2 regions of the Thermophagus sp. OGC60D27 genome follow, and region 2 is predicted to be linked to the other one. Evidence: riboswitches for the same ligand, from Rfam matches in the RefSeq annotation. Region 2 holds a riboswitch; the other holds the start of a gene.
What was found. Region 2 has a riboswitch for cobalamin ahead of ACT29H_RS08615 (ABC transporter substrate-binding protein). Riboswitches for the same ligand answer to the same signal wherever they lie in the genome.
Positions count from the first base shown of each region.

Region 1 (5,517 bases), on a different contig from region 2:
CTTCGATTCCCGATTCCAGCTTTTCAAAAACAGCTTTTCCTTCTTTTATCAACGTGGTACCAGCCAATCCGTAAAAAATGAACACCGTTTCAACCAGACCGCCGGCCATTGGCGACAAAGAAAAAAACAACTCCCACCCACCCCGGAAAAACAAATATACCACCATAACCGCCAATAGTGCCACCCCCCTACCTTTGAGCATACGATGTGTCCCGCTGTTCAGCCGATGGTCACACCAACCAATGATTTTCCCAAACCACACCACAGGATGCGGCAACCATGGCGGGTCACCAAGCAATCGGTCCAGCAAATAAGCTATTATTATCGCTCCTATATGAATCTTCAGCCCCATCGTTCCAATGCCCTGATTAAATAATTATTTTCCTCTTCCGACCGTACCGACACACGAAAAAAACGGTCGCCCAACCCCCTGAAGTTGGAAGCATCACGGATAAGGATACCATGTTCTTCTGCCAGTCTATTTTTCAGGATGGATGCCTCCACCGGCCCTTCCACCAGAAAAAAGGTGGTGGAAGACCAATGCACCCGAAAGCCTTTCAGCCGGTGAATACTGTTTTGTACTCTTTGCGATTCCTGCAATAGGGTCTTTATATTGAATCCGTCATCGGCATTTTGGGTCAGACAAAATTTTCCGGCCTCAATGGCCAGGGCATTGAGGCGCCAGGGCATCACCCTTTGCTTTAAAGCTTCAATAATATTTTTATTGGCCATCAGAAATCCCAGTCTGAGGCCGGGAATGGCAAAACGCTTGGTCATGGATTTTATGACCATCAGATTCGATGCTTTGGGCAAACAAGAAACTAAAGAACAGACCTCATCGGTAAAATCGACATAGGCCTCATCGACCACAAACAGGGTATTGGGATACGCTTCTATCTTTTGGGAAAGAATGCCTGTATCATAAATGGCTCCATCGGGATTGTTAGGGTTACAGAACCAAACCAGGTCGGCGGCAGAATAATCAACTTGCGAAAACGCAGAATGGTGATAATATTCAACGGAATGGTTAAACCGGACACAGGCCCCTTCATACTCTGAAAAAGAGGGATAAAAAATCCATGACTTTTTTGCCGCAAAGAGCTCTGCAATAAGGTATATGGCTTCCACCGCCCCGTTGGTGGCCAGCACATTTTCAGATGATAAAGCCATGCTTTGGGCTATCATCTCCACCCAATCCTCAGCCATAGGGGATGGATAGTGCTCAATTTTTTCCATACATCCTTTTAGATGCTCCTTCAACGCGGGTGAAGCGCCCCGGGGATTGACATTCGAACTGAAATTGTATCGAATGTCGGGATATCTGTAAATATCATCGCCGTGACCTGTCAGCATTACTCCATAATCTTATAAAGGGTATCCATATCAACATACTTTCTCAGATGGTCGGCCAGTAAATCATACTGCTGCTGCTTAAAGGCATCGTAATTTTGAGCAGCTGTTTTACCGGCCACGAAGGGGGACAATAAATCTTCAATCACCACGGGATTATCAAGAATACCATGCATATAGGTTCCCCAGATGCGTTGGTTCAGGCAGCACCCCTCCGCGCCACCCTTTTCCAATCGATTGAGGGGTTGGGCATCATCGTCCAGACGGGTACGACCCATATGAATTTCATACCCGTGGCATAATTCATCAAAATACTTAAACTTAAAGACAGTACGAACGGTGGCTTTTTCGGGACCAATGGTCGTTTCAACGGGCAACAGATTCAATCCGGGCAATTGTTCCAGCGCACTTTCGATATGATGCGGGTCACGGATAGTCCGCCCCATCATTTGATAACCGCCACATATGCCCACGATGCTCTTTCCTTCTCTGGCCTGCCGAACAATCTCGTCGGCAACGCCGTTGCTTCGCAACTCATTAAGGTCGGCAATGGTACTTTTAGAGCCGGGCAATATTATGAGGTCCGCCTTCCGAATCTCTTCAACATTATTGGTATAAAAGAGGTTAACCTTTTCTTCCTGCTCCAAACGGTTAAAGTCGGTAAAATTGGAAAGTCGGCGCAGTAAAATCACGGCTACATTAATTTTGTCTTCCACTGCCGCAAAGGCTTTACGCGCCAATGAGACGGAATCCTCTTCTTCAATTCGTATATGCCGAAAGGCAGGTACCACACCCAATACAGGGACACCGGTCAATTCTTCAATGATTTTTTTGCCTTCGTCGAAAAGGGAAATATCACCTCTAAACTTATTGATAATAATTCCTTTGATGCACTTTCGTTCTTCCGGCGATAATAATTTAATGGACCCGTAAACGCTGGCAAAAACGCCGCCCCGTTCGATATCTGCCACCAAAATGGTAGCGGCATTAACGGCAGTAGCCATGCGCATATTTACGATGTCATTATTTTTAAGGTTGAGTTCGGCAATGCTGCCGGCGCCCTCAATAACAACAGGATTATATTGACTTTGCAGCCGCTTAAACGCCTTCATAACCTCCTCAAACAACCAACCTTTTATCTCCCCTCTGAAATAGCTGCCGGCAGAATAGTTTCCCAGCACTTTCCCGTTGACGATGACTTGCGACTGCTTGTCGGAACCGGGTTTCAACAACACCGGATTCATGTCGGTGTGACATTCCAGCCGGCATGCTTCGGCCTGTACGGCCTGTGCTCGACCCATCTCGCCACCGTCGGCCGTCACATAGCTGTTGAGCGACATATTCTGCGCCTTAAAAGGCACGGGACGATATCCATCCTGCAAAAAGATGCGACAAAAACCGGTGGCCAGAACACTCTTCCCCACATCGGAACCCGTTCCCACAATCATCAGCGGATGTTTTAATGCTTGCATCAGTATTAATTTTATTTCAGTTATTGGTGGAATGAAACCCACATGACCTAAAGTTTAAACATGTTCTTATTTTAGGAAGCCTTCTTGCCATGCTCGTCTCTTTGAATTTATTTAGTTGAATTGCAAATCCACACCAACGAAGGCTGATGGAACTGAAAATTAGTCATTATCAATTAGAGTAACCACCACTGATGCCTAATGACTGTTGACTAACCACTAAAAATCCGACGGTGGATAAAAATAATTTTAGTTGAAATTATTCCACCTTGCATCCATAATGATTAGGAAAAACATGCCGAACACGCGCGCGAATGTTCTGAACATATACTTCTAACCCGGAAGCAAAATGTTACTTTTAACAAACTAATTCTGGCAGGTTTTCTGGCTCGCTCCGGTTTGAATGGCCTTCCCGTCCTACTTTGAAGCCTTATGGATTCAAAGTTCTCCTTCCCTGAATTCAAAGAAGGTATTGACAGTGGCAAGAAGTAATATTCAAACCTTTTAAAGAGCTTACAGCTGCGGGTACAGCTCCGGATTTTCACCGGATTCCCTTTTACAGACCATGAAGAAATCATGACCTGTCACCAAAATCTCAGGCAAAGATATTGGATTTTTGATAACTATAAAAACATAATATTTGTTTAGGATGAATCTAAAGGCGAGTGAAGAGTGTGAGCATGGCGGGTGAGATTGGTGATTATAAGTTCCGGCTTCTGGCCTCTTCGAATAACAGAAACTTTCATGCAGCGATGTAATGACCTCCAGAACGATTTGAAACCTTCATGCAGCGATGCAATGACCTCCAGAACGATTTGAAACCTTCATGCAGCGATGTAATGCCCTCCAGAATGATTTGAAACCTTCATGCAGCGATGCAATGGCTTCCAGAGTGATTGGAAACCTTCATGCAGCGATGCAATGACCTCCAGAACGATTTGAAACCTTCATGCAGCGATGCAATGCCCTCCAGAACAATTTGAAACCTTCATGCAGCGATGCAATGCCCTCCAGAACGATTTGAAACCTTCATGCAGCGATGTAATGGCTTCCAGAACGATTTGAAACCTTCATGCAGCGATGCAATGCCCTCCAGAACGATTTGAAACCTTCATGCAGCGATGCAATGGCTTCCAGAGTGATTTGAAACCTTCATGCAGCGATGCAATGGCTTCCAGAGTGATTTGAAACCTTCATGCAGCGATGTAATGGCTTCCAGAGTGATTGGAAACCTTCATGCAGCGATGTAATGGCTTCCAGAGAAGAATATTCACGGAACTGTGTCTTTAGAAAAAAAACAATTAATATAACGCCATGGAAAAATCACAGCGGAGTGATCATTAAACGGTGACTCACCTTACAAAACATAAAAACCCCAGAGCCGGAATAGATATATCATTTTCTCAACTCTGAGGAGATTCCCGGTAAGCAAACCTAATTCCGATTACTGCAATTCTATTCTTGCAACCGCTTCGGGCAATCCTTCGGAAACGGCCTTCACCATAACACTTCCCTTTTTACTGCCGGCACGTACAATGGCCAGACATTTCCCGTGAAACGCTTTTCGTTGATGACTCTGAAATGAGGTGAGGCTGGTCTGACTGCCATTATCGGTAGCGACGATGGAGGCCTCTCCATCCAAACTAAATTTGATCAAATTCTCGGCATCGGGCACGGGAACACCTTCTTTATCGGTGACGATGGCCGTGACGAAGGCCAGATCTTCTCCATTGGCATGGATTATTTCTCTGTCGCATGTCAAATGAATGCGAGCGGGCTGCCCGGCCGTATGAATGATTTTTTCTGCCACCCTTTGTCCGTTTTTTCGAGACACAGCTCTGAGGGTTCCGGGTTCGAAGGACACTCGCCACATGACGTGGAACTGTTCATCCGATTTACTTTTACTCCCCAACGATTTGTCATTCAGGAATAATTCCACCTCATCGGCATAATTGTAGTAAGCCCATACATCCACCGTTTGCCCTTCTTCCCAGTTCCAGTGAGGGAAAAGATGCAGTACGGTATCTTTCGACCATTCGCTTTGATAAAAATAGTAGGCGTCTTTGGGGAAACCGGCCAAATCGACCACCCCGAAATAGGAACTGCGCGAGGGCCACTGGTAAGGGGTAGGCTCTCCCAGATAATCGAAGCCGGTCCAGATAAACATTCCCGACAGGAAGTCATACTTTTTAATCAGTCGCCAGGTGTCGGCATGTGTTGATCCCCATGGGGCCCTGCAATTGTCGTAGGCCGAACAGGTATTACCGGGATTTCCGCCCTCAAACGGCACATCCCAGCGGTTAGGCCATACTCTCACGCTGTCCGACGGCATATCGTAGTAACCTCTGGTATGCAGTGATGAGTTGGTTTCGGTGGCAATGAACTTTTGTCCCGGAAAAGTTTTCGGGAAATCAGTCCATCCCTCATGATGATAATTAACCCCTATGAGGTCGAGAGCGCCCGACTGAATCAGATAATTGCGTGGGGATGGCTCATTATTGCCCGTGGTTATGGGACGAGTAGGATCCAACTGACGGACTATGGCGGCCAGTTCACGGGTTAACTCCACGCCGGAACTGTCCCATTGTTCCAGAATTTCGTTACCGATGCTCCAGATCATCACCGAAGGGTGGTTGCGGTCGCGCCGGATGAAATCGCGCAGATCTGTCTCATGCCACTCCTCCCAATGGTGTGAATA
Region 1 is NZ_JBQTGH010000019.1:26,691-32,207, reverse strand. Features, by position in the region: gene cbiB (adenosylcobinamide-phosphate synthase CbiB) at 1-352, opposite strand, end outside; gene ACT29H_RS15945 (threonine-phosphate decarboxylase) at 343-1,353, opposite strand; gene ACT29H_RS15940 (cobyric acid synthase) at 1,353-2,822, opposite strand; cobalamin riboswitch at 3,177-3,426, opposite strand; gene galB (beta-galactosidase GalB) at 4,264-5,517, opposite strand, start outside.
Region 1: it holds a riboswitch for cobalamin, as region 2 does, so the genes downstream of both, ACT29H_RS15940 (cobyric acid synthase) here and ACT29H_RS08615 (ABC transporter substrate-binding protein) in region 2, are expected to answer to the same signal.

Region 2 (5,517 bases):
AAACGTCTGAATTCATTGGTAAGAACGAGATCTTCAGGTGTTCCGCTTTCCATCTTTTTCCCTTCAGCCAAAAGCCAAACCTTGTCCGCCATTTGAAGTGCGAGATCCAAGTCATGGGTAGAAAGAAGAATGCCCTTGTTACGAGTGTGGGAAAGTTGTCGTAAAAGATGCATCAGCTCAATGCGACTGGGCAAATCCAAAAAAGCAGTAGGCTCATCCAGCACAATCAAAGGAGTCTCTTGCACCAAAGCTTTTGCAATCATGGCCTTTTGTCGCTCGCCATCGCTCATTTGAACCAGAAGCCTCGACTCAAAACCGTTCAATCCTACAGCGGAAATAGCCTCTTTCACTTTTTTAACATCCCTCTTTCTCATACGACCAAAAAAACCTGTATAAGGACTTCGCCCCAAAGAAACCAAATCGAATACCGTCATATTAGAAACCTCTATCCTTTCGGTCAACACCACACTCACCATTAAGGACAACTCTTTTCCTGAGACAGAAGAAATAGGACGATTATTGATAAAAACAACACCATCCAGTTCGGGGATAAATCCGCACATTGTCTGAAGCAAAGTGGATTTTCCTGCCCCATTAGGACCAAGTAAACACACAAATTCACCGGCATTGAGCTTCACATTGATATCGGAATGCAAGGAACGCACGTCCTGCCCCTTACTCTTATAGCCGATGGCTAGATTATGGGTCTTTATTAATGGTTGTAATGTATTGGACATGATAAACCTTTTTGTGAATTTCACACACCGGGCGTTCTGATATTCCTCCTCCGAAGAATTACTGAAATCACCACCGGAGCACCGATCATACTGGTCACGGCATTAATGGGTAACGAACCTTCAAACCCAGGCATACGAGCAATTAAATTAGAAAATAAAGCCACAGAAACACCCAATAGAATAACCGCCGGAAGCAGCACTTTATGATCGGATGTACGGAACAGCCCTTTGGTCAAATGGGGCACTGCCAGCCCCAGAAAGGCAATGGGACCGCAAAAGGCGGTTATAGAAGCTGTAAGCAATCCTGTCAATAATATGATTAAAAACCTTGAAACACGAATATTAACGCCAAGATTTCCAGCATACTGTTCTCCCAACAACATAACATTTAAGGGCTTTACCAGGAAGTAGGATCCCATTAAACCTAAAAGAACAACCGGAAACAAAATTTGCATTTGCGACCATGTGACAGTAGAAAAACTACCAAGTCCCCAAATAACATAGGCATGAACATCCTCCTTCATACTATAAAACTTTAATATCCCCACCAAGGCAGAGGCCGCATACCCAACCATAATCCCGACTATGAGCAACACTGCATTATCTTTCAAATGACGAGATAAAAACAACACCAGCATTAATACCAGTATGGCGCCACCAAATGCCGCTACAGCAACGGAAAGATGGCCCGCCCAGCCCATATGACTTATGGCGATGCCTCCCACTTTCCCTGCCAACATCAATACTATTGCGACCCCCAAACCAGCGCCCGAGCTAATTCCCAATATCGATGGACCTGCCAGTGGATTTCTAAATAATGTCTGCATTTGCAGACCTCCAACGGCCAAGCCTGCACCCGCCAGCATGGCTGTCAACGTTTGAGGCAACCGACTTTTTAAAACAATAAAATACCAGCTTTCATTTTCATAGGGTTTGCCACTTAGTATTTTCAGAATTGCCTCTATTGGAATGTGTATAGAACCAAAAACAAGATTTAGCAAAAACAATGAAAGCGAAAGAACAAAAAGGCAAATAAGCCACAAAACTATCTTTGGTCTTTTAACCAAATGGAAACCTATTATTTCTTCCATCTATTTAACTCAATTATTTTTTTGCGAGGAGGCATATTTTTTCCACTTAAATGCTATTTGTTAATGGCTCAAAGGCAAATTTTCAATTTATTGGATTATTTTCCTCCCTGATTATCATTTTTCAACCAATGAAAATATACCGGTTCATATTCCTGAAAAAGATCCGGATGCAGATAATAGGCCAAATCATTTAAAATTACATGCGGTTCAACTATGCCTTTTTCATAAAACCCCGAGTAGCGGGAATTACTGATTAATACTTTCCCTTTTTTGAAAGATTCAAACCCGGAATATCGTCCATCCATTTGAAGCAAATCAGAAGTGGTAAAATCTCCTTGATGATTGACCGTCAAAACCCATACATCACTTGAGTAAAAATCATTAAAAACCGTTTCAAAATCCAAAGCTAAAGAACCTGCCCCCGGCCGATTACGATAGCGATATGCAGCCCCAGCATCTTCAAACAATTTAGCCACATAACTTTCGCCCGCCGGCATATACCAAACATCATTAAAAAGATAACCGGTAAAAACAGTGGGCCGGGGAACAACGGATTTGGCTCTTCTGGCGATGGCCTGATAACGGTTCTCAATCTCTTTAAATTGAGAAATTGCGACTTCTTCTTTATCGTAAAAAGCACTAAAAAAAACAAGCCATTCAGCTCTTCCCAAAGGAGAAACTTCAAGATAACTACAATCATAAATTAATAACAGACCTGCCTCCTCAATAGGACCATATCTGTTATCTTTAAAAGGAGAAACAAACACAAACTGTGGAGACGAAGCCAAAAGAACTTCAATATCAGGTGAACCGGCCATTCCCACATTTTTTATTCTCCCTTCGTTCAGGTTTGCCTGTACATAGAAATTTGAGATATACTGAGGCTCGGCAACGCTACCAAGCGATTCAAGAACGCCAATTTTTGCAGCAAATTCGATTTGCGTAGATGAAAAGGCGGACCAATTTGTAACAGGATAGGTTACATACGGCAACAAGTGATTTTGGAACTGTTGGGGACACTCCCCGGACCCTACAAGAATATAATCTCCCTCGGCTGTTTGATCCCAAGGATCAGCTATGTGAATTAATTTCAGACTATCGTAATAAGTTATAGAAAATCCTTTGGCATAGCTCGGACGAAAAACCGAATCAGGTTTAAGATTAGCAAAAAGATCTATAACAGAATCTTTTTGGGTTGCAACGTGGCAAGAAGAAAACAATACGACAGTCAACAGACCGGACAACAATTTTTTTAATACCATCACTTTATCTCCCGAAAGCTTTATTGGTTAAGGGGCAGTGTACAGGCAGGTCTTCTGGCTTTCCCTGATGTAACGCCTTCCCGGAGAAAATCATCCATAATGAATAGATCATTCCAGTGGCTTCTGTTGTTACAACAATAATATGGGATTACAGCTGCGGGTACAGCTCCGGACTCTCTGCCAACAGACCACCGGATTCCCTCGAGGCTTAATAGCACCTGTTACACTTTTGCAAAATTAAAATAATATACAACAACTACAATATCCAATCCCTAACTTACTTTTCTATTAACAAAAGGTAATAAAAGAAATTATAAAGTTTCATGGCAATTAAAAACAAAGGATTCAATCTATCCCCCTCACAAAATCCTATGTCTCAACCATTCCAGCATTGTTTATATTTATCGGTTTCTAAGTTCAATATTATCCAGATATCGCCATTGATCGTTTTTATATTCCAATGCATCATAAGACAGATCAGGCACATAATAACTCCGATCTCCTTCATAAACAGGATCCATCGGTGATAAATGATCCAATACAATCTTCTTTTCCCGGCCATCATATCTTAGCATCATATTGGCATCATTACTATACTCAAAAATCAACCTTTTTTTTACGCGTCCCCCAACATTAAAAATTGGGGCACCAAAAACAGGTATCCCCTGGCGGGCAATATAGAATACATCAACAATTCTGATTTTTGAAAAGGCGTCATTGCCATTATATCCCAAAAGCGTAAAAAAAGTCTGTTTTTTTATTCGTACCGGAATAATTTGGTAATAAACGGCACCGAACCAGTCAGGATAACGCAACGTTGAAAACTGGGCTCGATTAATTTCCGTATACTTATCATTCAATTGATACACCTGAATATTCTTAGCTTCATCTTTTACGGCCAAAAGCCCAAAAAAGTGATGGCCTCCTTCAAGTTTTTCTATGTTCCAAGTCACTATTTTCACCCCTTCCTTTGGCAACAAAAGAGTGGACAATCCTGAAAAGCCGGCGAAATCATCTAAAAACATTTGGGGTTGCGACAATACCATAGAAAGGCGTTGCTGCAACTTTTCCGAAACACTGAAGATGGATTCTTCGCCTTTCATTCTCATTAAGCTGGCAAAACCCATAGCGGTCTCTACATCCGGAATTTTCAGAATCTCTCTCCGATTAGTCATAACGTTAAAACCAACTATTGTATCTTCATTCAAGGGTAACATTTCAAAGTCAAGTGTCCATTTCTCTTCTATTGTAAATGGCAGCTCTTTGGTAAATGTAAAGGCCGTCTTTTCTTTTACTGACTTCAAACAATAAAGCAATTTCTGTTTGCCGCTTTCAAATGAAACAATGGTGACAAAAGCATTGAATTTTTCATCTTGGTCAGACATGACCTCCCACCCCCGTAAAAATTTTGTTGAATCCGGAGCCTCACTTACGTTTACCACAAATCGTTCAATCTGATTGAGTAACGACACTTCCCGAAAATTCTTTTCATTATCATCGCCCTGGAGATAGTTCTCCCATTGCTGGAAGAGTGTTTCATATTTCTGGGCAGTCCCTGAAATAGAAAAGAACACCACAAGGAAAAAAAGAAAAAATAAACGATTAGGCATAAACCAATATTTTTAATTATCTATATTTTTAAATATTTTTGCACAACATTTATTTTTCAAAAAAAACGAATAATAGCATGCAAACCAACAAACACATAAAATCCGACAACAAAGAAAACAAAAAAATGTCTCGCTTACTAAGAATAGCTATTGGAATAGTAGTAGGTGGCACTTTAGGATATGCATACTATCATTTTATCGGTTGCACCTCCGGCAGTTGTCCTATTACAAGCAGGCCCTGGAACAGTACAATCGCAGGCATGGTTTTAGGATTAATCTGGACAATAAAGTAAAAACAATACTTGCCAAAAAGATGTTAGGCCTAGGATAATTTGAAATCCAATAGGTATGGCAATCCAATCATTATCCCTGAATTTCCTACCCTGATAATGTCAGTTTTAAATAAAAAGAAGGACACATTAACACCCAAAAAACGTTCTGCCCCCTGTTCAGACCAACGTATTAGAACGAAACAGGGACGACAGAACGCCTGCCATAAATAACAAATTAATAAGGATTTACTCCCAATTCAAAATAACCTTACCACAATTTCCTTCTTCCATGATGTCAAATCCCTTTTGAAATTCGTCAATTGGAAAACGATGTGTAATTATTGGAGAAATATCCAACCCCGACATCAACATCTGTTCCATATGATACCATGTTTCAAACATCTCACGTCCATAAATCCCTTTTAACATTAAGCCTTTAAAAATAATTGTATTCCAATCAACAACAGTAGAAGAAGGAAGTATGCCGAGCAAAGAAATCTTACCCGAATTGTACATATGGGCCAGCATTTGGTTGAAAGCCTTTT
Region 2 is NZ_JBQTGH010000006.1:56,395-61,911, reverse strand. Features, by position in the region: gene ACT29H_RS08625 (ABC transporter ATP-binding protein) at 1-737, opposite strand, end outside; gene ACT29H_RS08620 (iron chelate uptake ABC transporter family permease subunit) at 758-1,828, opposite strand; gene ACT29H_RS08615 (ABC transporter substrate-binding protein) at 1,924-3,090, opposite strand; cobalamin riboswitch at 3,119-3,327, opposite strand; gene ACT29H_RS08610 (hypothetical protein) at 3,492-4,700, opposite strand; gene ACT29H_RS08605 (DUF6132 family protein) at 4,778-4,993, shown strand; gene tdh (L-threonine 3-dehydrogenase) at 5,219-5,517, opposite strand, start outside.